DNA from 2 places in the Shewanella sp. 30m-14 genome. Region 1 is predicted to be linked to the other one. Evidence: predicted binding sites of a transcription regulator. Region 1 holds the regulator's gene; the other holds the start of a gene.
The links. The regulator MetJ, encoded in region 1, represses methionine synthesis genes. The targets are predictions, from matches to a motif close to TAGACGTCTAGACGTCTA.

Region 1 (16,315 bases):
GAGAGCCTATCAGCACAAGGTTATATTCGCGCTCGCATCGACGGCGAAGTCTGTGACTTAAGCGATCCACCAGAGCTTGATCTTCATGTTAAGCACACCATCGAAGTGGTCGTTGACCGCTTTAAAGTCCGCGGTGATATTAAGCAACGTTTAGCCGAGTCGTTTGAAACGGCACTTGAGTTATCTGGTGGCATAGCAAAAATTGCCTGCATGGATCCTGTTGAAGGTAAAGCTAAGCCTGAAGAGCAAGTTTTCTCGGCTAACTTCGCCTGCCCAGTATGTGGTTACTCAATGGCCGAGCTTGAGCCAAGGATCTTCTCGTTTAATAATCCCGCAGGCGCCTGCCAAACATGTGATGGCCTTGGGGTACAACAGTTCTTCGATCCTGAACGCGTGATCACCAACACTGAACTGTCACTTGCTGGCGGAGCGATTAGAGGCTGGGATAGACGTAATTTCTATTACTTCCAAATGCTCACCTCATTAGCCGACCATTATAAGTTTGATATCGAAAAGCCGTTTGAGCAGCTCAGCGATGATGTGCGTAAAATCGTGCTTTATGGTTCAGGTAATCAGAGCATTGCTTTTAGGTACATTAACGATCGCGGCGATGTTGTTGTTAGAAATCATCCTTTCGAAGGGATTTTAAACAATATGGACAGGCGCTACCGTGAGACTGAGTCAAACGCGGTTCGCGATGAACTAACCAAGTTCATTAATACTCAATCGTGCCAAAGTTGTGGTGGTTCACGCCTGCGTGAAGAAGCGCGTAACGTGTTTATTGAAGACTTGAATTTACCGGTGTTAACTCAATGGTCTATTGGCGAAGCCATGAACTATTTTGAAAACCTAGAACTTACCGGTCAGCGCGCACAGATTGCCGATAAAATCTTAAAAGAAGTCCGTGACCGCTTAGGCTTCTTGGTCAATGTGGGCTTGAATTACTTAAGCCTTTCACGCTCTGCCGATACACTTTCAGGTGGTGAAGCGCAGCGTATTCGTCTGGCTAGCCAAATTGGTGCAGGCCTTGTGGGCGTAATGTACGTACTCGATGAACCTTCGATTGGCTTACATCAGCGTGATAACGAGCGTCTATTGCAAACCCTTATTCACCTGCGTGATTTAGGTAATACCGTTATCGTGGTTGAGCATGATGAAGATGCGATTCGTATGGCTGACCATGTTATTGATATCGGCCCAGGTGCTGGTGTGCATGGCGGCCAGGTGATTGGCGAAGGTACGCTGCAAGATCTGCTCAACTGTAAAGAATCTATCACTGGTCAGTACCTTTCTGGTGAAAAGACGATTCACATAAAGACCGAACGCACTCAATACGATCCTGAAAAATTGATTGAGCTATTTGGTGCATCGGGTAACAACCTTAAAGATGTCGATCTGCAAATTCCAGTCGGCTTGTTTACCTGTATCACTGGCGTGTCAGGTTCGGGTAAGTCGACTCTGATTAATGATACTTTTTATAAGATTGCGCACATGCAACTTAATGGTGCAACGGTCGATGAGCCCGCTCCCTATAAAAGCATTGTCGGCATGGATCACTGCGATAAAGTCGTCGATATCGACCAAAGCCCTATCGGCCGCACACCGCGCTCAAATCCTGCCACTTACACGGGTATTTTCACCCCTATTCGTGAACTGTTTGCTGCAACACAGGAATCACGTACTCGCGGTTACCAACCGGGTCGATTCTCTTTCAACGTCAAAGGTGGTCGCTGTGAAGCTTGCCAGGGTGACGGCTTAATTAAAGTTGAAATGCACTTCTTACCCGATGTGTATGTGCCATGTGACAACTGTAAGGGGCAGCGTTATAACCGCGAAACCTTAGATGTGCGCTTTAAAGGTAAAAACATTCACGAAGTGCTGCAGATGACAGTTGAAGAGGCGCGTCCGTTCTTCGATGCGATCCCAGCCGTAGCCCGTAAATTACAAACCTTGATGGATGTGGGCTTGTCTTATATTCGTCTTGGCCAAAGCGCCACCACCCTGTCAGGTGGTGAGGCTCAGCGCGTTAAACTCGCCAAAGAGTTATCTAAACGTGATACCGGTAAAACCTTGTACATTCTTGATGAACCCACTACAGGACTGCACTTTGCCGACATCCAACTTTTATTGGATGTTTTGCATAGACTCAAATCTCATGGCAACACTATCGTGGTGATTGAGCATAATCTCGATGTGATTAAAACTGCAGACTGGATTATCGATCTTGGCCCCGAAGGCGGCTCTGGCGGTGGTACCATCTTAGTTGCCGGTACACCTGAAGAGGTTGCTGAACATACAGAGTCCCATACCGCGCGCTTTTTGAAGCCATTGCTTCAAAAGTCATAAGAACTACAGACTCGCTAAATGCATTTTAGACTTGTTTTTTTAAGCTTAGGCCTAGTGTTTACACTTGGCCTACTGCTTATCGCGGTTATTGATCCCCTATTTGGTAACTGCACTTTACATAAGGCACGAGTGATAAGTAGCGATCAAGAATCCAGTACTATAGCACTGCCAGACGGCAGCGTTGCTCGTGTGCCCGTAGGTAACCTAAAAGAGGAGTCTCTGGTTAACGTTGGCGCAAAACATCGCTTGTTCTCCCAAGTACCTGTTTACAAAATTAAAGCTATCGACCTACCTCAAACCAATAATAATGTCGTCCAGCAACTAAAAATCTAGTCGCTAGTTGCGCCCTTAAAAGCTAATCTCAATATATTGGTTTAATACTTAAGGGCAAATGGATGTTGCGTTTACTGTTATTAATAGCGATTTCAATCACGCTTATCTCTTGTGCTAACCAGCCAAGTTGCAATAAAGCACCAATAATCGATTGGGCCGATACCGCAACGATTTCCGCCGATATCAACACTCTGACCAGCTCAGCGATGTCTGGGCGTAAAACCGGAACACAAGGCGCGGCATTAAGCAGAGCCTTTATTCAAAACCGCTACCAACAGATTGGCCTTAGCCCCTGGCAAGGTCAGTATCAACATCCATTTCACTACCGCCGCTCCTTCAGCGATAAATTAGGTATCAACATGATAGGCTTCGTTGCGGCCAATAATGGCAGTAAGCAATGGCGGATTATTATTGCTCATTACGATCACTTAGGTGGCGATGCTAATCGCTATCACCCTGGCGCCGATGACAATGCATCAGGTGTTGCAGGCTTACTACAGCTTGCACAACAAGCAAAGAGCCAAGGCAGTGAGGTGAACTTGCTATTTGTCGCAACAGATGCAGAAGAGCCAGGGCTTTATGGTGGCTATGCCTTGGTCGAAGCGCTAAAATTGCCCGATACCACACCACAAATTAATCAGATTGAGCTAGCAATTAATTTGGATATGATAGGTCGTCCAAACAGGCATGATGCCATCTATATTGAAGGCTCTCGCCGCTTCGAATCATTCTCTAAGATGCGTAGCGCTATTACACAATATAACCAGATGTGCATTAGAACCCAGCACCCGAGAGCCTTCGACGGTTCGGCTATTGCCTTCGACTTCTTAAGAGCCTCTGATCATTACCCACTGCATAAAGCTGGAATACCTTGGCTATATTTTGGTGTACCGGCACACCGCGATTACCATCAAACCACCGATACTGCCGATAATTTAGATGTTAACTTTATTGCATCTGTTAGTGAATCAGCCTACCAACTGCTAAAAATTGATAGCTTACTGCTAAGAAATGCTCACTAATGTGAACAAAGAATGATTTATTGGTTAACGCAAGTACTTAATTGGCCTACTATTTGCTATGGAATTAGATAAAGAACTAAGGATTAATTGGTATTACCAATTGTAGCCTGCTATACTAGTCGGCTTACTGATACGTTTTCAGTGCGGGAAGTCGACACGGGGTTGATTTTCTGTCTTAAACATCGGCACATTCCAAGTGCTCTGCTATTCCACAAGGCTACAACCCATGTCATCCAATGAAAAAACTTTCCGCGAACTCGGTCTAAACGAGTCTTTAGTGCGTGCTCTTGACGATCTTGGTTATGAAAAACCAACACCGATCCAAGCCGCAAGTATCGAGCCTCTTATGGCGAGTAAAGATATTTTAGGTCAAGCGCAAACTGGTACTGGTAAAACAGGTGCTTTCGCACTTCCTTTGCTAAACAGCATTGATCCAAATACTAATGCACCACAAATTCTAGTGCTAGCACCAACACGTGAACTTGCCGTTCAGGTTGCTGAAGCATTCGCTAGCTACGCAAAATACATGAAAGGCCTACACGTTCTGCCAATTTACGGTGGACAAAGCATGCAACAGCAGTTAAATGCATTGCGTCGTGGCCCTCAAATCATCGTTGGTACTCCAGGCCGTGTTATGGACCATATGCGTCGTGGCACACTAAAGCTTGATACATTAAAAGCAATGGTACTTGACGAAGCTGACGAAATGTTAAAAATGGGCTTCATCGATGATATCGAATGGATCCTTGAGCACACGCCTAAGACTCGCCAACTAGCGCTATTCTCGGCAACTATGCCTGAGCAAATTAAGCGTGTTGCTAACAAATATTTAGATAACCCTGTTCACGTTAAAATCGCGGCAACAACTTCTACAGTTGAAACCATCGAGCAACGTTTTGTTCAGGTTTCTCAACACAACAAACTTGAAGCACTAGTACGTGTTTTAGAAGTTGAAAAAACTGAAGGTATTATTATCTTCGTACGTACTCGTAATAGCTGTGTTGAACTAGCTGAAAAGTTAGAAGCACGCGGTTATGCATCTTCACCATTACACGGTGACATGAATCAGCAAGCACGTGAGCGAGCTATTGACCAACTTAAACGTGGCCAACTAGACATCATTATTGCTACTGACGTTGCTGCACGTGGTCTTGACGTTGAGCGTATTGGACACGTAGTTAACTACGACATCCCATATGATACTGAAGCTTATGTTCACCGTATTGGCCGTACTGGCCGTGCTGGTCGTACAGGTATGGCGATTCTTTTTGTTACACACCGTGAAATGCGTATGCTACGCACTATCGAGCGTGCAACTAACAGCCGTATCGCTCCAATGGACGTACCAAGCCCTGAGACAGTAACTGAGCGTCGTCTTTCTCGCCTAGGTGAGCAAGTAGCTGAAATTATCTCTCAAGATTTAGAGTTCATGAAAGGCGCAGTGGCAACACTTTGTCAGCAATTAGAAGTCGATACAGACATACTTGCTGCAGCACTACTTAAGCAAGTGCAAAAAGATCGTCCATTGCAACTCCATACAATGAACGAGCGTCAACGTGATAGCCGTGATGACCGTAATTCACGTGACCGTGATGACCGTGGTTCTCGTGATCGCAATGACCGTGGTCCACGTGATCGCAGTGACCGTCCACGTCGTGAGTCTCGCCCAACACCTTCAAACCTAGGTGCAGCGGATTCATTGAAGGACAACCCAGATGTTAAGATGTGTCGTTACATCATCGATGTGGGTCGTGACAATGGTGTTGGTGTAGGTAACATTGTTGGCGCTGTTGCTAACGAAGCGAACATCGACAGCCGTTACATTGGTCAAATCCAATTGTTCGACCAAGTGACTGCAATTGACTTGCCAGATGGCATGCCAAAAGAAGTGTTACAGCACCTTAAGAAAGTGCGTGTTTGTGGTCGTCCACTAAACATCCGTGAAGCTGCTGGTGAGAAGTTTGAAAACACTTCAGGTGGCGATAGCCGTCCACCACGTCGCCCACGTACTTCATCAAGCGACCGTCGTCCTTCAGGCGACAGACCTTCTGGTGACCGTCGTCCTTCTGGTGACAGAAAGCCGCACCGTAAAGGTCCAAAAGACGCTGAATAAGTCTAACGAGCTGCAACCTCTGTTGCAGCCAAACTAGACATAAAGAAAAGGAGCCATTAGGCTCCTTTTTTGTTTTAAACCCTAACGTCTCTAGGTAGCACAAATAACCCAAGCCCGTTATAAAGAGCAAAAAAAGCCACACACCTTAAAGTAGCTTAATCATCTCAATAACTTAAGCTCTTGCTTGAACTTGCCTTAACGCCCTGTGTTTTTGCCAGATGGGAGACAGCTGCACCGCAGTCACCGATACGACAATCATGACTATCCCAGTAAACGATAACGGGTCGATAAATGCCCCTTTTATCAAATCGCTCCACCAACCTAAACTCACTACCACCGCCGTTAAGCCTAAGCTGAGTACTGGAGTTAGTGCCAACATGGCGCTCACCTGCCCTGTAGGCCAGTACTTCATCGATTGCCCAAAACAGCCATAGGCTACCAAAGTGTTGATGGCACAGAAGATGGCTATCGCCCATTCGCTAGAGTTCATGCGAGCAAACTGGCTTAAGTCACTAAAAGGAGCCATGGCAAAAATACCAAAGAAGTAGATAAACAAGAGAATGTTATTCGGCGATAAGCGTTTAATCATCGACTTTTGAATTAGCGCATAGCTAGCCCAAGACAGCACTGAAAACTGAACAATCAATACCCCTTTCCATACTTCTGACGACCCAGATCCTGACAAGTCAGAGTTTGAAAAGCCTAAATAGGGATGAAAAAACATCAACATGCCTAAAGCCAGTGTGGCAAAGCAGCTAAGTTGTATCGCATTTAGGCGCTCTTTAAAAAATAACACACCACCAAATGCGAGAAAGAAAGGCGCAGTTTGAAAGTTAAGTTGAGCAGAACCCGGCGCCAGATACTTAAGCGAGTAAACAAAAGAGACGTAGTTAAAAATTAACAACACACCAGCCAGAACCAGCTTGAGCCAAGACCGCTTATCGAGCCCCTTAAATTGTTTGATGCTGCCACTGAAGTATTGAATGGCAAAACTGACCACTAGGGCAACCAAAAAGCGGAACCACGTTAAGGTAACGGCATCAATAAATTGACCAGATAACTTAAGTGCTATCGGCAAAATGCCCCAAAAAAGTACGGCGACTGAAATAAAGATAAAACCGAGTTTAAACTCTGAGCGCTGAGTAAGCGGATCCATGGGATATGGCTCGTTGCAGGAATAGAAGATCGCAAATAGTGCCTCATTGCTCCCTATCGGTCTAGTGGGCTAATCGATTCTCTTATAGAGATGACTGTCTTTGTCTTGCAGCGCTTTAAGCTTCAGCAGACAAGACTCACAAATACAATCAGTTCCAGTTAAACTTGCCAGCTCATCCGCGGCTAAAATATGCGTTAATAAACGCTTATCTGGAAACTCTTGTTTACTGCACCAACATTGCTCTATACCTGTACCAGTTTGCGCAGCACAATGATTAAATCCCTGACATAGAGGGCAGCGATTATCGCTATCGAGTGGGGCTTGATGACTCATTGAGGTGAACTCACTAGTGTTAACGGTCTGCAGGATGGTTAATTCCATCCATTAGCGGGATATCGCCAAGATTATAGGGGTTAATCCCCTCAATACAAGCCACGTTCACACCAAATTGCTTAGGGTTTGAGCGGCGTTGGTGATGAGTATAGATCCCACAGATCCGACAAAAATAATGCTTCGCCGTTAACGTATTAAACTGGTAGAGCGATAATTTCTCAGCCCCCTTAATAATCGTTATACCGTCGAGTGATGCTGACGTAACCACCGCTCCCCTTCTGCGGCACATAGAACAATCACAACGGCGCAAGTCTACAAGGCCATCCGGTAAATTCAGTTCTAGTTCTACTTCGCCGCAATGGCAACTGACTTTATATTGCATCGTGCTCTCCCTATAATACAAAGTCAAAGCGGGCTCAAATCTCGAGCCCTGCAATGCTGAAGGTGAGTATTATTCGCCTTTTTTAGGGTTATTGATAAAAGATTTGCTACCTAGTACCGCTTGCCCATCAACACTCTGACCATAGTAACCTTGGTGCATATGGTACTCTTGTTTCAGCTTGCCAATATCGCCTTTAAAACGTGGATCTTGTGGCCGCTCATGAGAGTTAATATAGGCCGCGACATCCCAGGCTTGTTGATTGGTGAGCTGAATACTCTTACCAAACGGCATATTTTCGTAGATGAAGTAAGCCGCAGTATTTACTCTATGCATGCCAGCGCCCCAATTAAAGCTCTGCGGCCCCCATATTGGCGGTAGAGAATACACTCCTGCAGTCTCATAGCCTTGACCATCTACATTGTGGCAAGACTGACAGTGAGCCTGGTAAACCGCTTTTCCACGCTCGGGCGAGTAAGCTTGCTCTGGTGCCGGAATTTTAGGATAGGCTCTGCCTGGCAAATTGGCGCGCTGCTCAAGTGTCATCGCATTTTTGACCGCCGCAGGGAATAGAAAATCATCGCGCTTACCTCCCTTTAATAGCTCAGCATCACTTAACTCTGGTACCTTAGCAGAAAGACCCGCCATATCCATTAGCCCCCCCATCCCCAACCAATAAGAATACGCAGACAAGGCAACTAAGTCTTCGCTGCCCGAAGCTGGCGGCTTGCCATTCATAGAATAAGTAAAGCAGCCTTGGAGACGATCTTGATAGGTATTCACTTTGTCGTTTTTCTTACGATAGGCAGGATAGGCAAAGTAAGCTGCCCATATGGGAGCGGCGTTCGCTTTACGACCCGCATCCATATGACAGTTTGAGCAGTTAAGCTCATTACCTACAGATTGGCCGCGCATCTGTTGTGAGTTAACAAAAAGCTGATAACCTCGGCGAACTTTGTCGCCAAATGCGCCTTGTGGAATACTCGTCAAAGGACGTGGAACCAGGTATTGCTGGCCCTCTTTTTTGGCTGAGGCATCAAGCTCTGCTTGCTTATCGGGTAACGTTTCAGCTTGAGCAGCAAAATTAAAGGCGAGTAAAAGCAAACTTAATTGAGCTATTTTCATGGTTTGCTCCTATTTCAATGTGGCAAAATATTGTGCTAATGCGTCAATTTCGGCAGCTGTGAGCTTATCAGCAACGGTGCCCATCACGTTATCCTGATCGCCACTGCGCGTACCATTTTGCCAGGCTAACAGCTGACTTTTAAGGTAAGAAGCCTGTTGACCAGCTAAACGTGGAAACTCAGCAATGCCTAGACCTGATGGCCCATGACAAGTCACGCAAGCTGGAATAGTACGACTCCAATCCCCTTGGTAAACGAGCCTCTCGGTAGGGTCCGTATAACTCACTATCTCCCCTCTAATGTGCGGAGTTACTACAGGAGCATCTTGCGCTGCAAAGTAATCGGCAACCTCTTTAATCGCTGGGCCTTGAACTGTCATCGCCATCGGTGCCATGGTCGTATTTTGTCTTTTACCAGATTGAAACAGTACTATTTGGTTCACAATATAGTCTGCTGAAAGGCCGGCTAGCCTCGGCCCTAGTGGCTCAACGCCTTGACCTTGCGGGCCGTGGCAGCTACCACATAACGCTGCCGAAGGCGGCATAGCAGCGTAAGTTGATGAGCTCAGCATCAGTAAAGATGCCATTATTAATCCACTTTTCATTATCATACCTCACTGTTTTTTATATAAATAACAGTAGCAGCTTTAGCTAAGATTACTCACTGTAGATTGAAAAATATCATAATAATATGACAGCGAGGCTCTAGAGTGCGGCAATATGCTGCGCCACCGCCTCTTATCACCAGTAAGTGATAGCGAGCAGACAGCTTTCATATGCATGAATAACAAAGCTCAGAGAAAGCTTGCTGTAAAACTTAACGCTCTAATACCATCCATAAACAGCATAAAAAAACCAACAGCCTAGGCTATTGGTTCAGTTTATTGCTCTAATTAATTATCTGTTTATTGACCCGGACGAACCCCTAACGTGTGGCAAATTGCGTAGGTGAGTTCGGCACGGTTTAATGTATAGAAGTGGAAGTCTTTAACGCCTTCACGAGATAAGACTTTAACCATATCAATCGCCACGTTAGCACCAACCATCTGACGAGTGGTTGCATCATCTTCTAGGCCTTCAAACTGACGGTGTAACCAGCTTGGAATTGAAACGTTAGTCATCGCCGCAAAGCGTTTAGTTTGATTGAAATTAGTGACAGGTAATATGCCTGGGACGATTTCAGCGTCGATGCCTGCCGCCGCGCAGCGGTCACGAAAACGCAAATATGACTCTACATCGAAGAAAAACTGAGTAATGGCACGGTTAGCTCCGGCATCAATTTTCTTTTTCAAGTGGATCAAGTCGGCTTGAGCATTGCTCGCATCAGGGTGCACCTCAGGGTACGCAGCAACTGAAATATCAAAGTCAGCAACTGAGCGCAGTAAGCGAACAAGATCGTTAGCAAAACGCGTTGGCTTTGCGCTTCCCTCTGGCAAGTCACCGCGAAGGGCTACAATGTCACGAATACCGCTGTTCCAGTAATGCTTAGCCAGTTCTTTTAACTCTTCGTCACTCGCGTCAACTAACGTTAAATGCGGTGCAGCCACTAAGTCGGTTTCTTTTTGAATACGTTCTATCACGCCGTGGGTTCTATCACGAACGCCAGAGTTGGCACCGTAAGTTACAGAAACAAACTTAGGGTTTAATGGCTCTAAACGACGAATAGAGTTCCAAAGTAACTTTTCCATCTCTGGAGTTGAAGGCGGGAAAAATTCAAAAGAAACGTTAATGTCACCATTTAGCTCAGATAGGCTCTGGTTTAATGATGTTGCATGTTGTGCGTGATGAAAACCCATTTCTACTTCCTCAACTTCAGCATTAGATTGCAATCCGAAACAGACGTTTGGACGTCTATATGTCCATATACTAGAGAAACTGAGAGTGAAGTCAAGCGCAAAAAGCAGGCAAGTGAGTTTTTTTCTTGAGACAGTAAAAAATCCGCCTTTTGAACAAGATGGTTTAGAGCTGAAAATAAAAAAGGACTCAAACGAGTCCTTTGTAACAGCAAAAATGTGAACATTATTCTTGCAGCAAATCTCTGCAAATATGCGCTAGGTCCGACTGCACGGCAGCAGCTGTGACTAAGCGACCCGCACCCGGCCCACGAATTATCAATGGGTTATCTTGGTAGAACTCGCTACGGATCACGAACACGTTATCGCCTGGTGTTAGGTTAGCGTAAGGGTGACTATTATCAACCCATTGTAAGCTCACCTCAGCCTTTAGCTTGCCATCCACCTTATCTAAAGAAGCCACATATCTCAGAACTTTATCTTGCTCTGCTGCAGCCTCAAACTGTTGCTGCATATCTTCATCTAACTCGCAAATTCGCGACAAAAACTGCTCTAGCGGCAATTCAGCCAAGTTAGCAGGTACCAAAGACTTAAGTTCGATATCTTCTAGCTCAATCTCAAAGCCTATTTCACGGGCTAAGATCAGTAGTTTACGTTGCATATCACGGCCAGATAAATCATCCCTAGGGTCTGGTTCAGTGATCCCTAAGCCCCTCGCCTCAATAACCAATTCCGAGAAAGGTTTCTTCGCATCAAAGTTTTCAAATAACCAACAAAGTGTGCCAGAGAAGATCCCACCAACCGCCTCTATGCTGTCACCACTATTATGCAGATCGTTTAAGGCATGTTGCACAGGTAAACCTGCACCACAACTGGCGTTATAACGCCAAAACAGGCGACGATTATCCAGTTGCTGCTTAAGCTCTCGGTAAAAAGGTAATGGACCTGATCCTGCAAGTTTATTAGCACTTACAACATGTATTCCGCGGGCAAAAAACTCTGGATATTGCAGAGTTAAATCAGCGCTGGCACTAATATCGAGCGCAATAACTTCATCACACTCCAGCTCATGTACCTCATCAAATAAGTGACTATATTGCCAAGGCGTCGCATGCTCTTCAAAAACCTGTTTCCAAGTATCAAGCTCAATACCTTCATCGCTAATTAGTGCCTTGCGTGAGCTCACTAAACCAACAAGCTCAACACTGGCTTCTAACTCTTTATTAAGCGCCGCCTGGGCATTGCTAAACAGATCGACCCAAGCTTCACCAATATTGCCCACCCCTAGCAATAGCACACCAATGCGCTTACGTGGACCGGCGCAGCGACGATGAACTTTTTGCGTTAGCAGGTTAACTTGCCCTTGCGGCACTAATGTCACGAGACTCATGCCATCGTTAAATAGTGGTCTGGCGTTACGGCTCAATAATCTGGCAAATCCACGACGGTAAAGGTTTGCATCGGCGCTGACTAACGCAACTAGGCCTAAGTCTTCGGTGATCTTAATATTACTCACAGCTAATGCTTCACGATTAACATCAAGCAAAGCTAACACTTGCTTCTGGTTTTCAAGCGTTACGGTCAACTCAATTCGGTTTTGCCCAAGCTCCCAATGAGCAAGTGGGCTCAAGCCTGTTTCTTCAAGCAAGGCGATAAACTGTTTAAAATCGCTCTTCAGCTCAAGATTAAACAAGGCAACGCTACTTAAGTTTGTCACCACTGGCGCACTTGCCGAAGAACTCTTAGGTGCAATCAAGGTAAAGTCTGTGTGGGAGGCGTAACTTGAACGCACAGCCAGACTCACTTGGGTATCAAATAGTGGCTGCAAAGTACGATTATGCAGTACCGGTGAGCCTAAATGGGCTAAACGGTTTGCCTCAGCAAGTGAAAGACTACTCAGCAACTTTGCATCGTTGATCTTATTCGGATCGGCGTTAAATACCCCTTCAACGTCGGTCCAAATCGTGACCCGCTCAATATCCGCTAAGCTAGCAATCAAGGTGGCACTAAAATCAGAGCCATTACGCCCTAACAGTAAGGTATCACCACGCTCATTAGCGCAGATAAACCCCGTAATAATTAGCCGCTCATTTGGGTGTGCTTCGGTCATCAGATGCACACGCTCGCGAGACTCTTGCAAGCGAATTTGCGGCACTGCGCCCTCATCAGCAATCAGTAAGGTGCGAGCATCGACATCCGACGCCGCAACCCCTGACTCGCGCAGCAATGCAGCTAATAGGCGCGCTGACCAACGCTCACCAAAGCTGACTACCTGGCTGCTCTGATAGTCATTAATTGACTCTATCGACAATAGACTGATCAGCTGAGATTTATCGGTAGATAAACGCTCTCTTAAAGAACGTGCCTGCTCATTTGAGAGCAATTGCTCAATCAAATTTTGCTGAAAGCTAATGAGTGTCTGCAGCTCTTCTTGCCACAACTGTTTAGTGCTACTTAATTCGAGCAACTTATACAGGAAATTAGTACTTTTACCGGCAGCTGACACCACAACTAAATCGTCGCTGTGGCCATGCGTCAGCAAAATATGAGCAACGCGACGGTAACAGTCTGCATCCGCTAGACTTGAGCCACCAAATTTATGTAAGTGACAGCGTGCCATCGTATACCCCTTTAATTAACAAGCGGCTGCAGCATTAAGCGCAGCTTCAATATCGGCAACAAGATCGTCAGCATCTTCGATACCAACAGAAAGACGGATAAGCGTATCTTTTACGCCAGCTTCAGCGCGAGCCTCTGGCTCCATCGCCCTATGTGTCATGGTCGCAGGAACGGCCACTAAACTTTCAACGCCGCCAAGACTTTCTGCAACTGAAAAATAATTTAGATTTTTTAAGAACTCCACCAACTGGGGCTCCCCACCTTGGAGCTCAAAGCTCAACATGGCGCCAAAACCTTTTTGCTGCTTGGCCGCAATCTCATGCCCCGGGTGATCTTTAAGCCCTGGGTAATAAATTTTGGATACAGCTTTATGATTGACTAGGGTATCAAGAATTCGTTGCGCATTCGCCTGATGTTCGCGAATTCGTACTGCAAGTGTGCGAATTCCGCGCAAAGTGAGATAACTATCAAATGCTGAACCCGTTAGCCCTAATGTATTTGACCACCAATGCAGCAACTCTCCGACTTCAGGATCTTTAGCCACAACAGCACCGCCCACCACATCACTATGACCATTAATATATTTTGTCGTAGAATGGATCACGATATCGGCGCCAAGTAATAACGGCTGTTGCAAAATAGGTGACAGAAAAGTGTTATCGACGACGACTAACGCGCCGACTTCATGGCTAGCCGAACTGATAGCTTCAATATCGACCACGCGAAGTAAGGGGTTCGACGGTGTTTCTAACCATACCATCTTAGGTTTTTGCGCTATCGCCTGATTAAGTGCCTGTGAGTCAGTCTGATCCACTACTAGCAACTTAAACTGACCTTTCTTGGCAAGGTTAGTAAATAAACGGTAACTGCCGCCATAACAGTCATGTGGCACGACAAGTAAATCATCTGGCCCGAGTAGATTTGTCGCCAAGGTGATTGCCGCCATACCAGTGCAAGTCACCACTCCCGTCGCACCTTTTTCAAGTTCGGAAATCGCATCGCCAAGAATGGAGCGAGTTGGGTTACCCGAGCGGCTATAATCGAAGTCTCTTGGATTTTTATGACCATCAAAAGAGTAGTTAGTTGACAGGTATATTGGCGGTACAACAGCGCCATGTTGGCTATCGGACTCAATGCCTTGACGCACTGCCGCGGTGGCAAGTTTACGCTCGGTCATGTACTACTCCTTAGTTACTGATTTTCTTATTAGAGATGTCTGGACGTCTAAATGTACCTAAGCACATCCTCCTCGTCAACCACTTTAGACGTTTAGACGTCCATGCATATAGAAATCTATTTGCATTTATCATAAATAAGAGGCAATAATTTGACTGCACAATTTAAAGGGTTAAAATCTGCCCCGAATTTTGAAATTACAGGTGAGTCAATGACTGAGTGGAATGGCGATTATATCAGCCCATATGCTGAACACGGCAAAAAGAATGAACAAGTGAAAAAAATTACTGTGTCCATTCCTTTGAAAGTACTTAAAGTACTTACCGATGAACGCACACGCCGCCAGGTGAATAACTTGCGTCACGCCACAAACAGTGAACTGTTGTGCGAAGCATTCCTGCATGCATACACAGGCCAGCCACTGCCAAACGATGCCGATCTAACTAAAGATAAACCCGACAGCATGCCTGCAGAGGTTAAACGTCTAATGGATGAAATGGGCATTGAGTGGGAAGAACTTGAATAATCTTCATTGATTATCGACAAACATGATCTCCAGATAAGGACTGCTTAGCAGTCCTTATCTGCTTCTATACCACTATAAACGTGTAGCAGACTGATAGTTTGCCTGTAAATCGATTCACGCCATCGTCACTGATAGGCCAACCTATATTCGTTCCCATATAAGCCGTCTTGGCTGGATAAACAGATGATCGAACCCATTACATTACTACTTGCCTCACTGATTATCTTTTGTGGCGCACTAACCCAAAGTCTTATCGGCTTTGGCCTAGCCGTCGTTGCAAGCCCCTTGCTGTATATCGTCGATCCGAGCCTAGTACCTGCACCTGTTATCATGATGGGATTCTCTATTGCACTGCTGACCCTATTTAGAGAGCGAGGTCAGCTTGAGTTTAATGGCCTGCAATATGCACTCTTAGGTCGTATTCCTGGCGGCATACTCGGCGCGACGTTGATTTTAATTGCGCCGCAACCGATTTTAGGTCTGGCGATAGCCGCGATTGTGGCATTGGCGGTTGGTTTAAGCTTGATGAAATTTAGCATTCCAGTGAATCGATTTAGCTTATTTATCGCAGGCATTTTATCCGGTATTTTTGGCAACATAGCCGCAATTGGTGGGCCGCCTCTTGCCATCTTGCTTTCCGGTAAAGATGCAGGCCAATTTCGCGCCGCCTTATCGGCCTTCTTTATCTTCAGCTCGATGATTGCTTTGATCATTTTGGCATTTGCAGGCTTGCTGACCTTGCATCACTTTTATATCTCTTTAATGCTGCTACCTTCTGTGATTTTGGGATATATCGTGGCGGGGCGATTGGTTGGGCGAGTCGACAAACAAAAAACCAGAGCGTTAACTCTGGCTTTATGTGGCGGCAGTGCGCTTATCCTAACCATTAAATCAACGATAGAGTTAATGGGTTAGCGTTACTCGTTAGAAATGGTAGGAGGTTTGCAGCACGCCTCCTACCGCATTGTCATCACCAAACATACCGGTGAAGTCTAAGAAAAACGAATCACCGAAGGCAAAGCCTGAACCCAATGAATAGAGATTAGCTGTAGAGTCTTTCATATCATGGCGATAACCCACTCGTAGCGACATCCAATCAAAGGCTCTAACTTCCCCCCCTAAGCGCCAATATTGAGTACCATCGAGCTCTTTAAACTTCTTATTTTCAATCAGATCGATATCTGTGGTTACCGATAAAATACCCCAGTCATAAACCACTCCAGCGGTTACTAAGGGCTCTACGCGGTAGGTAAACTTTTGCCCTTCAACTTCTATGGTATCCACATCCTGGCTAATCAAGTTTCTCCCCGACAGACCTAGCGTCAGCCCTTCAAATGGTTGCAAGGCGACACCGATATCGAGGTTAAAGTTAGTCTCATCATTACGGTACTTAACG
Region 2 (16,315 bases), on a different contig from region 1:
AGCTCGCCGTTAAAGAACGTCGTATAAACTTGGTTTACGGCATCAATATCGGTGATGTTTTTAACTTGGATATTGATTTTCACCACATCATCCATCACGTGACCAACGCTTTCAACAATGGCCTTAATGTTGTTTAGGCATTGCTTGGTTTGCGCAGTGATATTGTCAGCAACCAACTCGCCCGTTTTCGGTTCTATAGGCAATTGACCTGAAACGTGGTTGTAATGCGAGAATGCCACTGTGTGTGAGTATGGCGCATGCGGAGCATTGTCGCTGTTGCTTGCTTCAATAACGATAAACTGGCTATCTTCTGGAGGCTGCGGCGGTGTGCCGTCGCCGTGTGATACAGCGGTATCGATTTGCACTAATGCTCCCATAGGTAAAGCTGCGGCATTTACAATCGTACGCGTTGGCACATAGCCTTTGAAAAACGTGTTACAGACTTCATTTACCGCTGCGGCATCGGCGATATCTTTAACGAATATGGTTGTTTTAACGATATCGGCCATCACGTGGTCGATACTTGCTAAAATCGCCTTAATGTTATTTAAGCATTGCTGAGCTTGCTCTTTTACACCGCCTACAATCAGTTTTCCGGTAGCAGGAACGATAGGTAATTGAGCCGAAAGGTTGTTGTAATGAGAAAAAGCGACTGTCTGCGTCGATATTGCTGTTAACGGTGCGTTTTTAGTGTTTCTTGATACTTTAACTAGTGCACATGGAGCTTGTGGTGCAGTGCCTTCACCATTTGAAATCAGGGCATCCATCTGTACTAATGCATCGCTCATCGGCAGTGCTGCAACGGCAACTACCGTACGTGTAGGAACAGAATTTGGGAAGAATGTGGCATACACTTCATCGATAGCGTCAATGTCTTCGATATTTTTAACAAACACATTGATTTTAACCATATCGTCCATCACGTGGCCGATACTTTCGACAATGGCTTTGATATTAGCGAGACATTGTTTTGCTTGAACTTTTACGTTGCCAATAACGATGCCACCTGTTGTTGGGTCGACAGGCAATTGCGCAGAAATATTGTTGTAATGAGAAAAGGCGACAGTTTGAGTCGAAACAGAGTTTTGAGGTGCATTGTCTGTATTTCTTGAAACTTTTTTGATGTCGTGACTCATATTGGTATTTTACCTCTTTGATATAGTTAACTGAATGTCAGTTTGATGGTGATAGCAATCGATTCTTCGCAGCTAAGTCACCGGTTATAAAAGCAAAGGTCGATATTTTCAACCCTTATTTTTACTCTTCTTTCTGCCAAACCATGATGCTGATTTGGCGGTAATGTGCTATTCACAGCCGCTAGCAAGTTTGGCTGGCATAACAGATTGAGTTTCTATGCTGTCGACTAAATGACAACTCAGCTATATGACTCAACTACTAAATAAGCAGAAAAGGATCACGCCAAGCGATGACCTAGATTGCCCATTTAGATATTCAACATACCGGCTGTTTCGATAAAGTTGATGATTTCAGGCACGCCTTTACCGATTTTCATATTGGTAAACACGTAGGGCTTTTCAGGGCGCATGCGCTTAGTGTCTTGGTCCATCACTACCAGTGACGCACCTACATACGGTGCCAGGTCGATTTTGTTGATGATTAATAGATCGGAGCGGGTGATACCGGGGCCACCCTTACGCGGGATCTTCTCGCCTTCAGCAACGTCAATCACGTAAATGGTGAGATCGGCAAGCTCTGGGCTAAAGGTCGCGCTTAGGTTATCGCCGCCACTTTCAACAAACACCACATCTAAGTTCTTATGGCGCTTGGCCAACTCTTCAACCGCAGCTAAGTTCATTGAGGCATCTTCACGAATGGCGGTATGTGGGCAACCGCCCGTTTCAACACCGATAATGCGGTCAGCAGCTAATGCCTCTGAGCGGGTTAAGATCTTGGCGTCTTCTTGGGTGTAAATATCATTCGTGACAACGGCAATCTGGTACTTATCACGCAGCGCTTTGCATAACACTTCTAGTAGTGCCGTTTTTCCAGAGCCAACGGGTCCACCTACGCCAATTCGTAGTGGTTGCTTATAATCTAATTCGGTCATTTTTATTCCTAATTTTGGTTAAGGTGAACTTAATGCTTGATTTGATTAGCTATTGCTTCAAGATGACAGCCTTTAAGTGATAGAGCCTTAAGTGATATCAGCTCGCATGGTGGCAAGCTGTATTCAGTTTGGTTTTTCGATTAAAACTGGCCAGCTAAGAGCGAAATAGCCGCGTATATTGATGTTCATGACGACAACTGGCCATGACCTGCGCTGGCGTAAAGCTACCAATGTCTTCGTCAGCCATGGTCAGTGCTTTTTCTACCGCAGCAGGAATGCTCTCAGCTAACGACATCAGGAGTTGCTGCCCAGCACTTTGGCCGAGTGGCACTAACTTGATGCCGACCACCACTGCATTTTCAAGCCAGCTCCACAGGTAGCCGCCAAGTGCTTTATCTAGCGGGATCTGCCATTGATTTATCCCTAACGCAAAAGCCGCAAGTTGGGTGGTTTTCACCATGGTGGTTAACTCTGGGGTCAGTGCTATTCCTAACGTTGGCAGTAACTGCACAAAGGCGATGCCCCGTTGATGTTCCTCTAGGCGTAACTCTTTGGTTTCGCGGCTCACCGCAAGGTAGTTACACCAAGCTTGCGCCTGCACATAATCGTCAGCGGCCAGATAGCCTTGAATACGTACTAAAATAGGCAATTCAAGGCTGGTTAGACTTGCTAGCATTTGGCTTTTAAGCCAATCTTCCAGTGCTTGTGGCGTAGTTACCCAGCCTTTTTCAATTGCCCACTCAAGTCCTTGAGAATAGGTAAAGCCGCCTACGGGAAGTGACGGGCTAATAAGCTGATAGAGGCGTAGCTCAGGCAACATGCTGTGAGTGCTGTACATCAACTAATGCTCATGCGGATGTGAATGGCTATGCTCTTGCCCCATTTTTTCTAAGCTATCGTCGTAGGCATCACCATGTGAATGACCACCAGTGGTACCACCGTAAGCGCCAGGTTCCGGTTGAAATGCTTGCTGCTCAACGGTGACCTTCAAGCCTAAGCCGATTAGCATCTCATCGAGTACATGATCATGTTGATAACGGCACCAGCCAGCCTCGACTTGCAAAGGCACATGGCGATTACCTAAGTGATAACATCCTTTAGCAAACAAGGTCGAATCATCACAGCTTGCAGTCGAGACTTGCTCTTTGGCTGCAATCACTTCAACCACAAAACCGTCATCGGTTGCGAGTATATCGCCAGCATGCAAAACATGGCCGCGTGGCAATACCAAGCCCGCATCACGGCCATCGTCAAGGGTGATACGTAAACGACTTTTAGTGCGTTCGACCATGGTCAAACAAACCGTGGCATCGATCTGCGACGCAGCGGTTAATATTTTTGTTAACTTAATCATTTTTGTCCTTTTTTAAGCAAAATAGAGCAAGTTTATTGCTCTATCAGCGAGGTTAGAATAGGGAACTAAAATAAGAAATAACGCTGCGCCATTGGTAGCTCAGCTAGCGGTTCACACACTAAGGGCATGCCATCGGCCTTTACCACGTAGGTTTGCGAATCAAGCTCTATCTCTGGGGTGTAGTTGTTATGGATCATGTCTTTCTTACGAATATCACGGCAGCCTTTTACCTCGCCAATTAAGTGAGTTAATTTAAGTTTTTCTGGAATGCCTGCATCGATTGCGGCTTTTGGTAAAAAGGTCATCGAGGTTGCCGCTTTTGCTTTACCTGTTGCGGCATACATAGGGCGGTAATGCACTGGTTGCGGCGTTGGTATTGCACCATTGATATCGCCCATAGGCGCATAAACCGTGAGGCCACCCTTTAAGACTAAAGCGGGTTTAACCCCAAAAAATGCCGGATCCCACAACACGATATCAGCCAGCTTACCGACTTCAATTGAGCCGACTTCATGGCTTATTCCATGGGCAATGGCTGGGTTAATGGTGTATTTGGCCACATAGCGCTTTAATCGAAAGTTGTCTGAGCTTTCTGAGTCTCCCTCTAGCGGGCCACGTTGTAATTTCATCTTATGGGCGCACTGCCAAGTACGCATCGCCACTTCAGCAACTCGGCCCATCGCTTGCGAATCAGAGCTCATTACAGAGATAGCGCCTAAGTCATGCAAAATATCTTCGGCGGCGATGGTTTCACGGCGTATACGCGACTCGGCAAATGCCACATCTTCGGCAATCGCTGGGTCTAAATGGTGACACACCATCAACATGTCCAAATGCTCGTCAACGGTATTAATGGTGTATGGCATAGTTGGGTTAGTTGATGCGGGAATAATATTCGCTTGACCCACCGACTTGATCACATCGGGTGCGTGACCGCCCCCTGCACCCTCTGTGTGGAATACGTGAATCACTCGGTCGCCAATCGCTTTGGCCGTGGTTTCGTAAAAGCCACCTTCATTTAAGGTATCTGAGTGAATGGCAACTTGTACATCCATCTCATCAGCAACCGTCATGCAAATATCGATTGCGGCAGGGGTTGCACCCCAGTCTTCATGGATTTTGAGTCCCATGGCGCCGTTGGCGATTTGTTCACGAATCGCGTCGGGATTACTGACGGTTCCTTTGCCAAAAAAGCCGACATTAATGGGCAACTCATCGGCCGCTTCAAGCATACGATGCATGTTCCAGATGCCTGGTGTCACAGTGGTTGCGGTTGAGCCAGCAACGGGCCCGGTTCCACCACCTATAAAGGTTGTGGTTCCGGCTGATAGCCCCTCTTCTGCTTGCTGTGGGCAGATAAAATGAATATGGGTATCAATTGCGCCAGCAGTAATTATCTTACCTTCACCGGCAATGGCCTCGGTGCCTGCGCCAATCACAATATCAACATTGGGCTGCACGTCAGGGTTGCCGGCTTTGCCGATACCGCTGATGCGACCATTTTTAATGCCGATGTCGGCTTTGATTATGCCCCAGTGGTCGAGAATCAGCGCATTGGTGATCACTGCATCGGCGCAATCTTTACTTAACGCTTGGCTTTGGCCCATGCCGTCGCGGATCACCTTGCCGCCACCAAACTTAACCTCTTCACCATAAGTGGTGAGATCTCGCTCGACTTCTAATAACAAAGCGGTATCGGCTAAACGCACTTTATCGCCAACGGTTGGGCCAAACATGTCGGCATAAGCCTGTCTTGAAATGGTAGCCATACTTACTCCTTAATTTTCCCCATTACTTGGCCATCGAAGCCCTGAATAATGCGTTTACCAGAAAATGCGACTAGCGCGATTGTGCGGCTTTGACCTGGCTCAAATCTCACCGCCATTCCGGCAGGAATATCGAGACGAAACCCTAAGGTTTGTTCTCTGTCAAAGCTTAAAAATTCATTCACTTCATAAAAGTGATAATGGGAACCGACTTGAATCGGTCTATCGCCCATGTTGGCAACGGTTAACGTATGTTTGTCGTAGCCTTGGTTGAGCTCAACATCACCGAGCGCCTTATTTACAATGATTTCACCAGGGATCATGGTGTTCCTTTAACAACTTAATCGACGAAGTACTTAATGGACTGAAGTGCTTAAAATGTGTTTAAACAATCGGTTCATGTACCGAAACTAGCTTAGTGCCATCAGGAAAGGTGCATTCCACCTGGACGTTATGCACCATCTCTGGTACGCCTTCCATGACCTGCTCGGCTGTCAAAATAGTGCGGGCGTAATTCATCAATTCGGCTACTGTACGTCCGTCTCTAGCACCTTCCATAATGGCGCAGCTGATCAAGGCTATTGCTTCTGGGTAATTCAGTTTCAAGCCGCGTGCTAATCGGCGCTCAGCGACTAAGCCTGCAGTAAACAGCATCAGTTTGTCTTTTTCTCTTGGGGTTAATTTCATGGTTTTTTCTCTTTCAAATCGATTGTTATATCGAGGCAATGGCGACCATCTTGTTGGTGTTATTGATACTGAGTCAGTGTACTTTGCATTAGGTTGACCATATTCTTGGCACTTCTGGGTACTCACCAAACCAGTGCTCGCGAACGCAGCGCCAAATTTGCACAAAGCTTGCCATCATGGGTTCGGTTTGTTGGCCTAAGGCTCGCACGATCATCAAACTATCTTCCGCGCCACTGGCTACGGACATCGCACTACTTACTGACGCACTGCCTATCTCACTGGCACCGAGCAAAACTTCTGTTTTAAAGCGTCTCTGTTGCTCGTCAATCACCTGGTTAATCTTTGCGATTAGTTCAGGTTCCACTGGAGTGATATACAGGCTTCCAGACATAGCAAACTCGCGTAAAGCCGCAGCTTGAACTAAGTCAGTTGGCGTTTGCAGTCGTACCGTTTCTGCCAGTAATACCCGGTCATTACGACGGATAAAGGTTTGCCCTAATACTTGGCCATGATCAAAGTGCTCTGTTAGCATTGGGCGACCAAAACACTGGATTTCCCAACCGATAAACCGGGCATCCGCTGCCAGCTTAATTTGTGTCAGCAATTTACAGTTCGCCCCAGGAAAGAAAATGTTTTCCATTGGTAGCCATTCAAGTAAGCCGCCTTTTTCGACGCTTAACTCTTGGCTTTGCCATGCTTGCTCGCCATTACTGCGGTAAAATTTAGTTGCTCCAGGCGTGGTTAATAAGGCGTGAGCGTGACAGCCAACATCAATATTAAAACTCAGCTGATCGCCACCGACCACGCCACCTGGAGGGTGTAATAGATAGGTATGACAAACAGCACCTTCAGGGAAGAAAGTTTTTTGTACCGTTAAAGGGCCGAGCTGATGACGTTCTAAAAGGCGAGTTTTTTCTCGCTTGAAGCCATATTTAAGGCTTAGCTCAGCACGCCAACCCAAATGAGACTCGGGGCGTTTAAAGCAAACGCTCTCAGGAATATTCATCAATCAAATTTATCCAAATATTGAAGGCCAAATAGCAAGCCGACAGTTCGCATATCTAAAAATTAGTATGCAAAATAAATAAAGATTTCAGAAAAACGCGCAAAACTAGGCTGCTCAATCAATATGAAGTTGATGAGATTTAGGCAGGGTCTAAGTAACGTTTGAGCAAGCCCTAAACGGAAATTACGCTGAATCTGAGCTAAATCTAGGCTAAACCTAAACTAAAAGTAGCAACAAAACTCAAACGATTCAGTGAAGGATCGGCTGCGAGCGCTTTTAAAATCTAATGAATAAAAGAGTGTGAATATTTAGCGTTTAGAACGGAGCCAAATAGCGCCACCAGCGACGATAACGGCTAGCAAGATAAGAGGTGCAACATCAGATAAGTGATGGAATAAACCAACAGAACCGTGACCTGGGTGTGCCCATGAAACAGAAGGGATCAATAGCATGATCAATGTAGGAAGAAGCTTCTTCATTGTGTGTATCCTAAAATAAATTGTGGTAAGCAGTGCGGAGGAAAGAACATTCCTCCTGAGAACGGCGAATAATAAACCTTTTTGGCCGCGAGACAGTGATCTGAATCACTAAATTGGCGGTAAATAACAATAATTTGAATTTAGATTGTTCCGTGGTGCTCTGGGGGATTAATTCTGAGTTACCTTAAGTATATGCCAATCTTTACAGTTAGGAATTTGAGCACTTTCAGCATTAGTCAGGTTTAAGAGTCATGTTCTGTTAGAATACTGCGCATAATAATAACGACATGAAGTATTTGGTATCCATGAAAGAATTTATCATTATTGGCGCGGGTCAGTCTGGGCTGTCTATGGCCTATAACTTGTCTCAAAATAAGCAAGATTACTTAATTTTAGATGCCAATGAACACATTGGCGCGCCTTGGTTAAAGCGCTGGGATTCTCTAAAGTTGTTTACTCCGACTGAATATAACCATCTGCCGGGAATGCCATTTCCGTTCCCTAAAGGGTATTATCCCAATAAGTATGAAGTGGCAGATTACTTAAAGAGTTATGCCGAGAAGTTTTCGATACCTATTGAATTCAATCAAAGAATTACTTCGGTAAAGAAAGTCGATGGTATTTTTGAGATTACCAGTGATACGGCTAGCTATCAAGCCAAACAACTCATTATCGCCACGGGCCCTTTTCATACTCCCTACACGCCGCCTTGCCATGTCAATATCGCAGAAGATATTACTCAATTACACAGTGAAAACTATAAAAGCCCTGCACAGCTACAAGAGGGTGACTGTTTAGTGGTTGGAGCGGGTGATTCTGGCGTGCAAATTTTATCAGAAATTGCCGATACCGGGCGCAAAGTTCACTTCTCTGGTACAGATAAAATCACCGCTATTCCGCAGTCATTTTTAGGTAAAACGCTATGGTGGTGGTTTACTCATATTGGCTTTTTATCGGTTAACCGTTTTAGCAAAATAGGTAAATGGCTGAGTAAGGGCGGGCAGCCTGTTATCGGTACTGATGTGAAATCTCTTTTGGCAAAAGAAAATGTGATTCATATGGGCAGAACATTGTCAGCTGATGCAAGTAGTATCAAGTTTCAAAAAGGCAGTATCAGCAGTATCAAAAACATTATTTGGGCTACCGGTTTTAAACCCAATTTCTTTTGGATTGAAGATATCTCTTTTGATGAGATGAACTACCCGAGTAATTATCGCGGCGTGAGTAAAGACGTTGATGGATTGTATTTTATTGGGCTGCCTTGGTTGTATACCCGCGGCTCTGCAACACTCGGCGGTGTTTGGAAAGATGCTAAATACCTGATGACTCATATTCAGGAAAGTAAGTAAACGTAATAGCAAAGTCCCACTGATAGGGTTATCAGTAGGACAATACTTGAATTCCATCTTACTCTATCTTCGACCCTGCACGCTTGGTACAAGCGTGTTGGGGACTCTTTTTGCTTTTTGTTTTAGGCCTACGGCCACCGAACAAACAAGTTTGTTCTCCCGCTCAAGGCTGTTTGCTTTAGGCCTATGGCCACTGAGCTACCAAGTTTGTTCTCCCGCTTAAGGCTGGCTCTTACTCTGGGTCATAGTCAAGCACAGGGGCTAACCATCTTTCCGTTTCTTCAATGCTCATACCTTTACGTGCTGCGTAATCTTCTACCTGATCGCGGCCAATATTGGTGACGCCAAAGTAGCGGGATTTAGGATGGGCAAAGTACCAACCCGAAACAGCAGCCGTTGGGAACATGGCATAACTTTCAGTGATGTTAAGGCCAATGGTTTCATCTGGCTTTAATAAATCCCAAAGCAGACCTTTTTCTGTGTGGTCAGGGCAAGCAGGGTATCCTGGTGCAGGGCGAATACCTTTGTACTTTTCACGAATAAGCGCTTCATTATCGAGTACTTCATCGCTGGCATAACCCCAAAACTCTTTACGTACACGCTCATGCATACGCTCGGCAAAGGCCTCGGCTAAACGGTCTGCTAAGCATTTAAGCATAATGGCGCTGTAGTCATCATGGTCGGCTTCAAAGCGCGCCACATGCTCGTCGATGCCATGGCCTGCTGTTACCGCAAAGCCCCCCATATAATCGGCAACCCCAGAGTCTTTTGGCGCAACAAAATCAGCTAAGCAGAAGTTGTCGTTACCGACGCGCTCAATCTGCATCCGCAGGTGGTGCAGGGTGATGATTGGTTGCTCGCGAGATTCATCCGTCCCATCGGCAGAGTACAGCTCAATGTCGTCATGGTTAACTGTGTTGGCTGGGAACAAGCCGATAACCGCTTTGGCGGTAAGCCACTTTTCACTGATTATTTTATCCAGCATGGCTTTACCATCAGCGAATAATTTACGCGCTTCAACACCCACCACTTCATCATCTAAAATACGTGGGAAGTGACCGTGTAGCTCCCAACTGCGGAAAAATGGCGTCCAGTCGATACGCTCTACTAAGTCTTCTAGTGGATAATCATCAAACACTTGACGTCCCAGTATGTTAGGTACAAATGGAGTGTAGTTTTCCCAGTCGTGTTGGCAGCGGTTTTCACGCGCCACCTCAATAGAGGTAATAATCTTTCGTTTAGCCTGTGATAGACGCTTTTCGCGCATCACTTGGTATTCTTGATACGCTTCATCGATGGTAGCTTGACGCGTTTGGTTGTTAATCAGCTTCGATACCATAGGCACGGCGCGTGAGGCGTCAGCAATATAAATAGCACCGGTTGGCGAGTGCGGGGCTATTTTCACTGCGGTATGAATTTTTGAGCAAGTCGCACCGCCAATGATTGACGGAATCGTTAAGCCTGCCTTATGGAAACTCTTAACGTTATGCACCATCTCATCAAGGCTTGGCGTGATAAGCCCTGACATGCCGATAATATCGACATTTTCAGCCTTGGCGACTTCGATAATTTTCTCCACCGGCACCATCACGCCTAAATCAATCACTTCATAGCCGTTACAAGCCAGTACCACACCAACGATGTTCTTACCTATATCGTGCACATCCCCCTTAACGGTAACCATTAAAATTTTACCGTTAGACTGGCCTGGGACTTTTTCAAGCTCAATATAAGGGTTTAAATAGGCAACGGCTTTTTTCATTACGCGCGCAGATTTAACCACTTGTGGCAGGAACATTTTACCGGAACCAAATAGGTCGCCAACAATGTTCATCCCATCCATTAGCGGCCCTTCAATCACATCGAGTGGGCGGGTTGCCTGTTGGCGTGCTTCTTCGGTATCTGCATCGATAAAGTCGGTGATGCCTTTTACCAGCGCATGGGCTAAACGCTCATTTACCGGCTTGCTGCGCCACTCTAAGTCTTCTTTCTTGGCAGCCTGGCTACCGTCACCACGGAACTTCTCGGCGACTTCAAGCAGTAGCTCGGTGTTATTGCTTGGCTCACCGTTGGCATCTGCCGCTGTGCAAGGGAGGTTTTGCACGATCGCCTCAACCCTTTCCTTTAGCTCTGGGTCGATATCATCATAAATCGCCAGTTGTCCGGCGTTGACGATACCCATGTCCATGCCTGCTTGAATTGCATGATACAAAAATACGGCATGAATCGCTTCACGCACCGGGTTGTTACCACGAAACGAGAACGATACGTTCGACACGCCGCCAGAGATCATCGCATGAGGTAGGGTGCGTTTTATTTCACGGGTAGCTTCGATAAAATCAACGGCATAGTTATCGTGCTCTTCAATACCTGTGGCAATGGCAAAGATGTTGGGGTCAAAGATAATGTCTTCTGGCGGAAAACCGACTTTATCTACCAGCACGTTATAGGCGCGAGTACAAATCTCGATTTTACGCGCTTTGGTGTCGGCTTGGCCTTGTTCATCGAACGCCATGATAATTGCCGCAGCGCCGTAGCGTTTAACTAAGGTTGCTTGCTCGATGAATTTTTCTTCACCCTCTTTAAGCGAGATAGAGTTAACGATGCCTTTACCTTGAATGCATTTAAGGCCCGCTTCAATCACTTCCCACTTAGAGGAGTCGATCATAATCGGTACGCGCGAGATATCAGGCTCAGAGGCGATAAGGTTGAGGAATTTATGCATGGTTTCGGCACCATCAAGCATGCCTTCATCCATGTTGATATCGATTATCTGTGCGCCGCTTTCAACTTGCTCACGGGCAACCGACAGCGCTTCTTCATATTCGCCAGTTTTGATCAGGCGTAAAAACTTAGCCGATCCGGTTACGTTAGTGCGTTCACCTACGTTCAAAAATAGCGAGTTGGCATCAATGGTCAGTGGCTCAAGCCCTGATAGACGACATGCAACTGGGATGTCGGGCAGTACGCGGGCCGGGTGCTTGATAACGGCTTGTCGAATAACGCGGATATGATCAGGCGTGGTACCACAGCAGCCACCAATGATATTTAAAAAGCCCTCTTCGGCCCACTCTTCAATGATTTCCGCCATCTGCTCTGGAGTTTCATCGTAGCCACCAAATTCATTGGGTAGACCAGCATTTGGGTGCGCCGACACAAAGCATTCAGATATTTTTGACAGCTCTTCTACATATGGTCGAAGCTCTTTTGGTCCAAGGGCGCAGTTAAGGCCGATAGACAGAGGCTTAACGTGGCGCAGTGAGTTATAAAAAGCCTCGGTAGTTTGTCCGGTAAGGGTACGCCCTGAGGCGTCGGTAATCGTCCCCGAGATCATAATCGGTAGACGGAATCCTTGTTCATCAAACACCGTTTCAATCGCAAATAATGCGGCTTTGGCATTTAGCGTATCAAAAATGGTTTCGACCATGATGATGTCGCAGCCGCCTGCAATTAGCGCGTTGATTGACTCGATGTAGGCTTCAACCAGCTCATCAAAGCTAACGTTACGAAAGCCGGGATCATTAACATCTGGACTAATGGAGCAAGTGCGGTTCGTTGGGCCAAGTACCCCTGCAACGTAACATTGGCGACCCGTCTCTGCTTCAACTTCATTGGCGGCTTCGCGTGCAATGCGTGCACCCGCTAAGTTGATCGCAGCTGAATGCTCCTGCATGTCGTAATCGGCCATGGCGATGCGGGTGGCATTAAAGGTGTTGGTCTCTATGATGTCAGAGCCGGCTAACAGGTAGTCTTTATGGATCTGCTTGATAGCATCGGCTTGGGTGAGCACCAACATGTCGTTGTTGCCCTTTACATCACAATGCCAGTCTTTGAACTGTTCACCACGAAAGTCATGTTCTTCAAATTTGCGATCTTGGATCATGGTGCCCATCGCGCCGTCGAGGATAAGGATCCCGTCTTGAAGCTTTTGGGTAAGTACTGCTAAAACCTTGTCGGCAGAGTCTTGAGTATGTGCTACTGCGCTCAAGGCATGTGTTGGGGTACAGGTTGCCATAGATAATTCCTACCAGTTCGCAAATCGTTATTCTTGTAATACCAAGCAAAATAAGTCTCTGAATACTTAACTTACCTAGATCTGGTGTAAATCATGTCCGTTATTTTCAGTTAAGGTCGTTTATTATTAGTGACCTTTTATTTTGTTTGGACATTTATACGTATAGACGTCCATAATACGTGAGAGGCGATAAAAAGTGCAAGTGCTAAAGCATGATACTTTTTCAGCATTAAAAGCCAATGAATTTTAACTAAGTTGCTGATAAATAATGAAGGTCAACAGGTATAATGCAAACCACTAAGGTGATTTTACTTCGGCACGGCGAATGCGATGGTGGCAATATTTTACGCGGCCAAGTTGATGTTGCGTTAACTGAGCTTGGTCAGTTGCAGATGAAAAAGGCATTTTCCGCCTTATGCTTAACCGATTTGTCAGTCGATTTTACCGTTGGTTTTACTGTTAATAGTGTGATTAGTTCACCGCTTCAGCGCTGCGCCAACATCGCAGAGCAATTGGCTCGTGAGCATGATTTAGACTTTTCTATTGAAGCAGGTTTTAAAGAGCTGAACTTCGGCGATTGGGACGGACAAACCTTCGACGCGCTTTATCAAACTTGTGGCTCAGCGCTTGATCACTACTGGAAAAACCCTTGGTTGTTATCGCCGCCTCATGGCGAGTCTATGCAAGATTTTGAGGCGCGTATCGATAAAGCCTGGCAGGCGATGCTTGAGCTGCATCAAGGAAAGACGGTATTAGTGGTGACTCACGGTGGCGTAATACGTCATTTAATGAGTAAAGCTCTGGACGTCAGTCAGTGTGCGGGTTTTTACACCTCGCTTAAATTGCCTTACGCGGCCACGGTAGTGATTGATGTGCTGCACAATGATAATAAGCAGTTCATGACCCTAAATTGGCGGTAGAAGTTTAAAGAAGGACCTAGAACCTAGGACCTAGAACCTAGGACCTAGGACCTAGAGCCTAGAGCCTAGAACCTAGAACCTTTTTATCGTAGGTCGGGCTTTAGCCCGTCAATCTTGGTTTTATTTATAAAACAAAGGTGATATCAGCCTTGCTGGTATGATGCTAAACTGCGGCGTTATCTTACTTGAGTGCTACTGTCTGCATTAAGGTTAGTGCTTAATACTCACGGGGATTGTCGCTGGGATAGTCTCGTTAGTATCAGCGCGACTAAGCTAATAATAAGTCAAACAAAATGAAAGCTAGGTGCTTAATCGCATAAAGGGAACCGGAGGCTGGCAGTTATTCGCCGCTTAGTCCGGACTGTACCCGCAACTGTAGGGAAGGTTAGCCATAGGGCTGTGCTTCCAAGTCAGATACCTGCCTAGCTTATGTTGTTCAGTACGTATGACTCAGTACGTGTTGTAATTAAAAGTGTATCCATATACACATAAACTCGTGCGGGCGACTCGAGGGAGACAATAAAATGAAGTTCCATGCTTGGTTGTTAGACCTAGATCTAGATCGAGGCTTGCTAAAGGCCTGTTTATATGATGCTTGCTTATTCGATGCCCGTTTTTTCAAACAATGGGTAAATGGCTGCAATGGCTAATTCGCAATTAAAGCAGCAGATTCACGCTGAAGCTAAAACCCAAACAGTGCTGTCTGTTAACGACTTAGGCTGGCAACTGGATGGTAAAGCCATTTTGTCGGCAATCGACTTTAGCTTAGCTGAAGGTAAGATGCTGGGCATTATAGGGCCTAACGGCGCAGGGAAATCCAGTCTACTGCGCTGCTTATATCGCTTCATTAAGCCAACAACGGGTTGTATTAACTTGTTTGGGCAAGATATTAGCGCGCTATCGGCTAAAGCTTTTGCCCAGCAAATCGCCGTGGTACTGCAAGACACCCCCCATCATTTCGAGATGACCACTGCGCAACTTATCGGCCTAGGTTTAACGCCTCATAAAAGTGCCTTTGATTTTACTAGCCGCAGCGATCGCGTTGTGATCGCACAAGCACTTGAAAAAGTAGGTCTTGAAGATAAAGCCAATCAAGCCTATGAGAGCTTATCGGGCGGTGAAAAGCAGCGTGCCTTGATTGCTCGCGCCATTGTGCAGCGCCCTAAACTACTTATTCTCGATGAGCCGACAAATCACTTAGATATTCGTTATCAGATCCAAACCTTAGAGCTACTGCGCAGTCTCAATATCACCGTTATCACCTCTATTCATGATCTTAACCTTGCCAGTGCACTTTGTGATGAACTCCTCCTGCTTGATAAGGGCCGTGCTATAGCCAATGGTTCACCTAAGATGGTACTCACTGAGCAGCGCATCGCTGAAGTGTTTGATGTGTGCTGTGAAATCAAGCCTCATCCTCAGCATGGTAATCCGCTTATCTGTTATTTCTATGGTTACGAGGGCGTGTCGGCAAGTGGTGAGAAAACCGCCGCGGATATAAAGGCGTCAGTTCAAGCTGAAGCTTTCGTTCAAATAAAAGCGAGAGGTACAGATGTTTAAGGTGAGTAAGGCCTCAATCGCGAGTCTGCCGTTAGCCATTAATTGTCGTCGCCGAACTGAGCATCTCGTTCTGCTTATACTCACTTTGGTGGCGCTAATCACCCCATTTGCTGCCACCAGTTTTGGTGCTGCCAGTATTAGTACCTTAGATGTGCTAAATGTGTTTAGCCACAAGCTGTTTAGTATCGGCGATCCTGTTGGCGTAAAAGAACGCATTATTTGGGAGCTACGTTTACCGCGAGTCTTATTAGCATTTATTGCTGGGGCTGGACTGTCGATAGCGGGCAGTGTGCTGCAAACTGTGACGCGAAATCCGCTGGCAGATCCTTATCTATTTGGGATCTCATCGGGTGCCTCTTTTGGCGCTGTAGTGGCGTTAACCCTCTTTAGCCAAAGTATGCTTTGGCTCAGTCTGCCGGTTGGCGCATTTATCGGTGCCAGCTTATCGGTATTGCTGGTATTGAGCTTATGTGGCCGTAACCTAAGCACCCAGGTTGAGCGCATGTTGCTTTCTGGCGTGGCAACCTCGTTTATGTTTGGCGCACTCGCCAGTTTGATGTTGTACTTTTCCAGTCCACAAGCTGCTGCATCGGTACTGTTTTGGACCTTAGGCAGCTTTGCTAAAGCCAGCTGGCAAGGCTTGTGGCTGCCAGCTTTAGTCGTGCTGATTTCATTGCTGGTTATCTTGTTGAATAAGCGTCAAATTGTCGCTATGCGGGCGGGTGATGAAACGGCTCATACTTTAGGGATCAATGTGGGTCGCTTACGTTTATCTATGCTGCTTATCTGTTCGCTAATCACTGCTATTTTAGTGGCTAATTGCGGTGGCATTGGCTTTATTGGCCTCATGGTACCGCATACCGTGCGTTTACTGTTTCCGGGGCGATTCCCATTGCTGTTAACAGCGTTAGTCGGTGGATTATTTATGGTTTGGGTGGATGTATTAGCGCGAACCTTATTGAGTTATCAAGAGCTGCCAGTGGGGATCATAACCTCGGTGATGGGCAGTATCTTTTTTCTATTTATTTTGGGCGGCCGCAGCGCTAAACGCTTTTAGTTTACGTCAGTTTGCGACGCAAGATAATTATCCTTATTAAGTGGTTAAGGGGAA

Region 2: a site for MetJ is predicted at 12,880-12,897, ahead of metH (methionine synthase). Genes of this name have one in related genera too.

Annotation. Positions count from the first base shown of each region.
Region 1 is NZ_JBRILW010000023.1:12,901-29,215, reverse strand. It holds gene uvrA (excinuclease ABC subunit UvrA) at 1-2,346, shown strand, start outside; gene ACVBIU_RS15945 (hypothetical protein) at 2,365-2,679, shown strand; gene ACVBIU_RS15940 (M28 family peptidase) at 2,742-3,701, shown strand; gene ACVBIU_RS15935 (DEAD/DEAH box helicase) at 3,928-5,814, shown strand; gene ACVBIU_RS15930 (DMT family transporter) at 5,987-6,970, opposite strand; gene ACVBIU_RS15925 (cysteine-rich CWC family protein) at 7,040-7,303, opposite strand; gene ACVBIU_RS15920 (GFA family protein) at 7,323-7,685, opposite strand; gene ACVBIU_RS15915 (c-type cytochrome) at 7,755-8,807, opposite strand; gene ACVBIU_RS15910 (c-type cytochrome) at 8,817-9,392, opposite strand; gene metF (methylenetetrahydrofolate reductase) at 9,711-10,601, opposite strand; gene ACVBIU_RS15900 (bifunctional aspartate kinase/homoserine dehydrogenase II) at 10,825-13,218, opposite strand; gene metB (cystathionine gamma-synthase) at 13,234-14,394, opposite strand; gene metJ (met regulon transcriptional regulator MetJ) at 14,605-14,919, shown strand; gene ACVBIU_RS15885 (sulfite exporter TauE/SafE family protein) at 15,103-15,834, shown strand; gene ACVBIU_RS15880 (conjugal transfer protein TraF) at 15,844-16,315, opposite strand, start outside.
Region 2 is NZ_JBRILW010000002.1:93,155-109,469, reverse strand. It holds gene ACVBIU_RS02270 (RidA family protein) at 1-1,136, opposite strand, end outside; gene ureG (urease accessory protein UreG) at 1,445-2,068, opposite strand; gene ACVBIU_RS02260 (urease accessory protein UreF) at 2,223-2,906, opposite strand; gene ureE (urease accessory protein UreE) at 2,910-3,422, opposite strand; gene ureC (urease subunit alpha) at 3,488-5,191, opposite strand; gene ACVBIU_RS02245 (urease subunit beta) at 5,194-5,511, opposite strand; gene ureA (urease subunit gamma) at 5,573-5,875, opposite strand; gene ACVBIU_RS02235 (urease accessory protein UreD) at 5,964-6,881, opposite strand; gene ACVBIU_RS02230 (hypothetical protein) at 7,190-7,360, opposite strand; gene ACVBIU_RS02225 (flavin-containing monooxygenase) at 7,666-8,709, shown strand; gene metH (methionine synthase) at 8,942-12,724, opposite strand; gene ACVBIU_RS02215 (histidine phosphatase family protein) at 13,012-13,644, shown strand; cobalamin riboswitch at 13,930-14,084, shown strand; gene ACVBIU_RS02210 (ABC transporter ATP-binding protein) at 14,287-15,204, shown strand; gene ACVBIU_RS02205 (FecCD family ABC transporter permease) at 15,197-16,261, shown strand.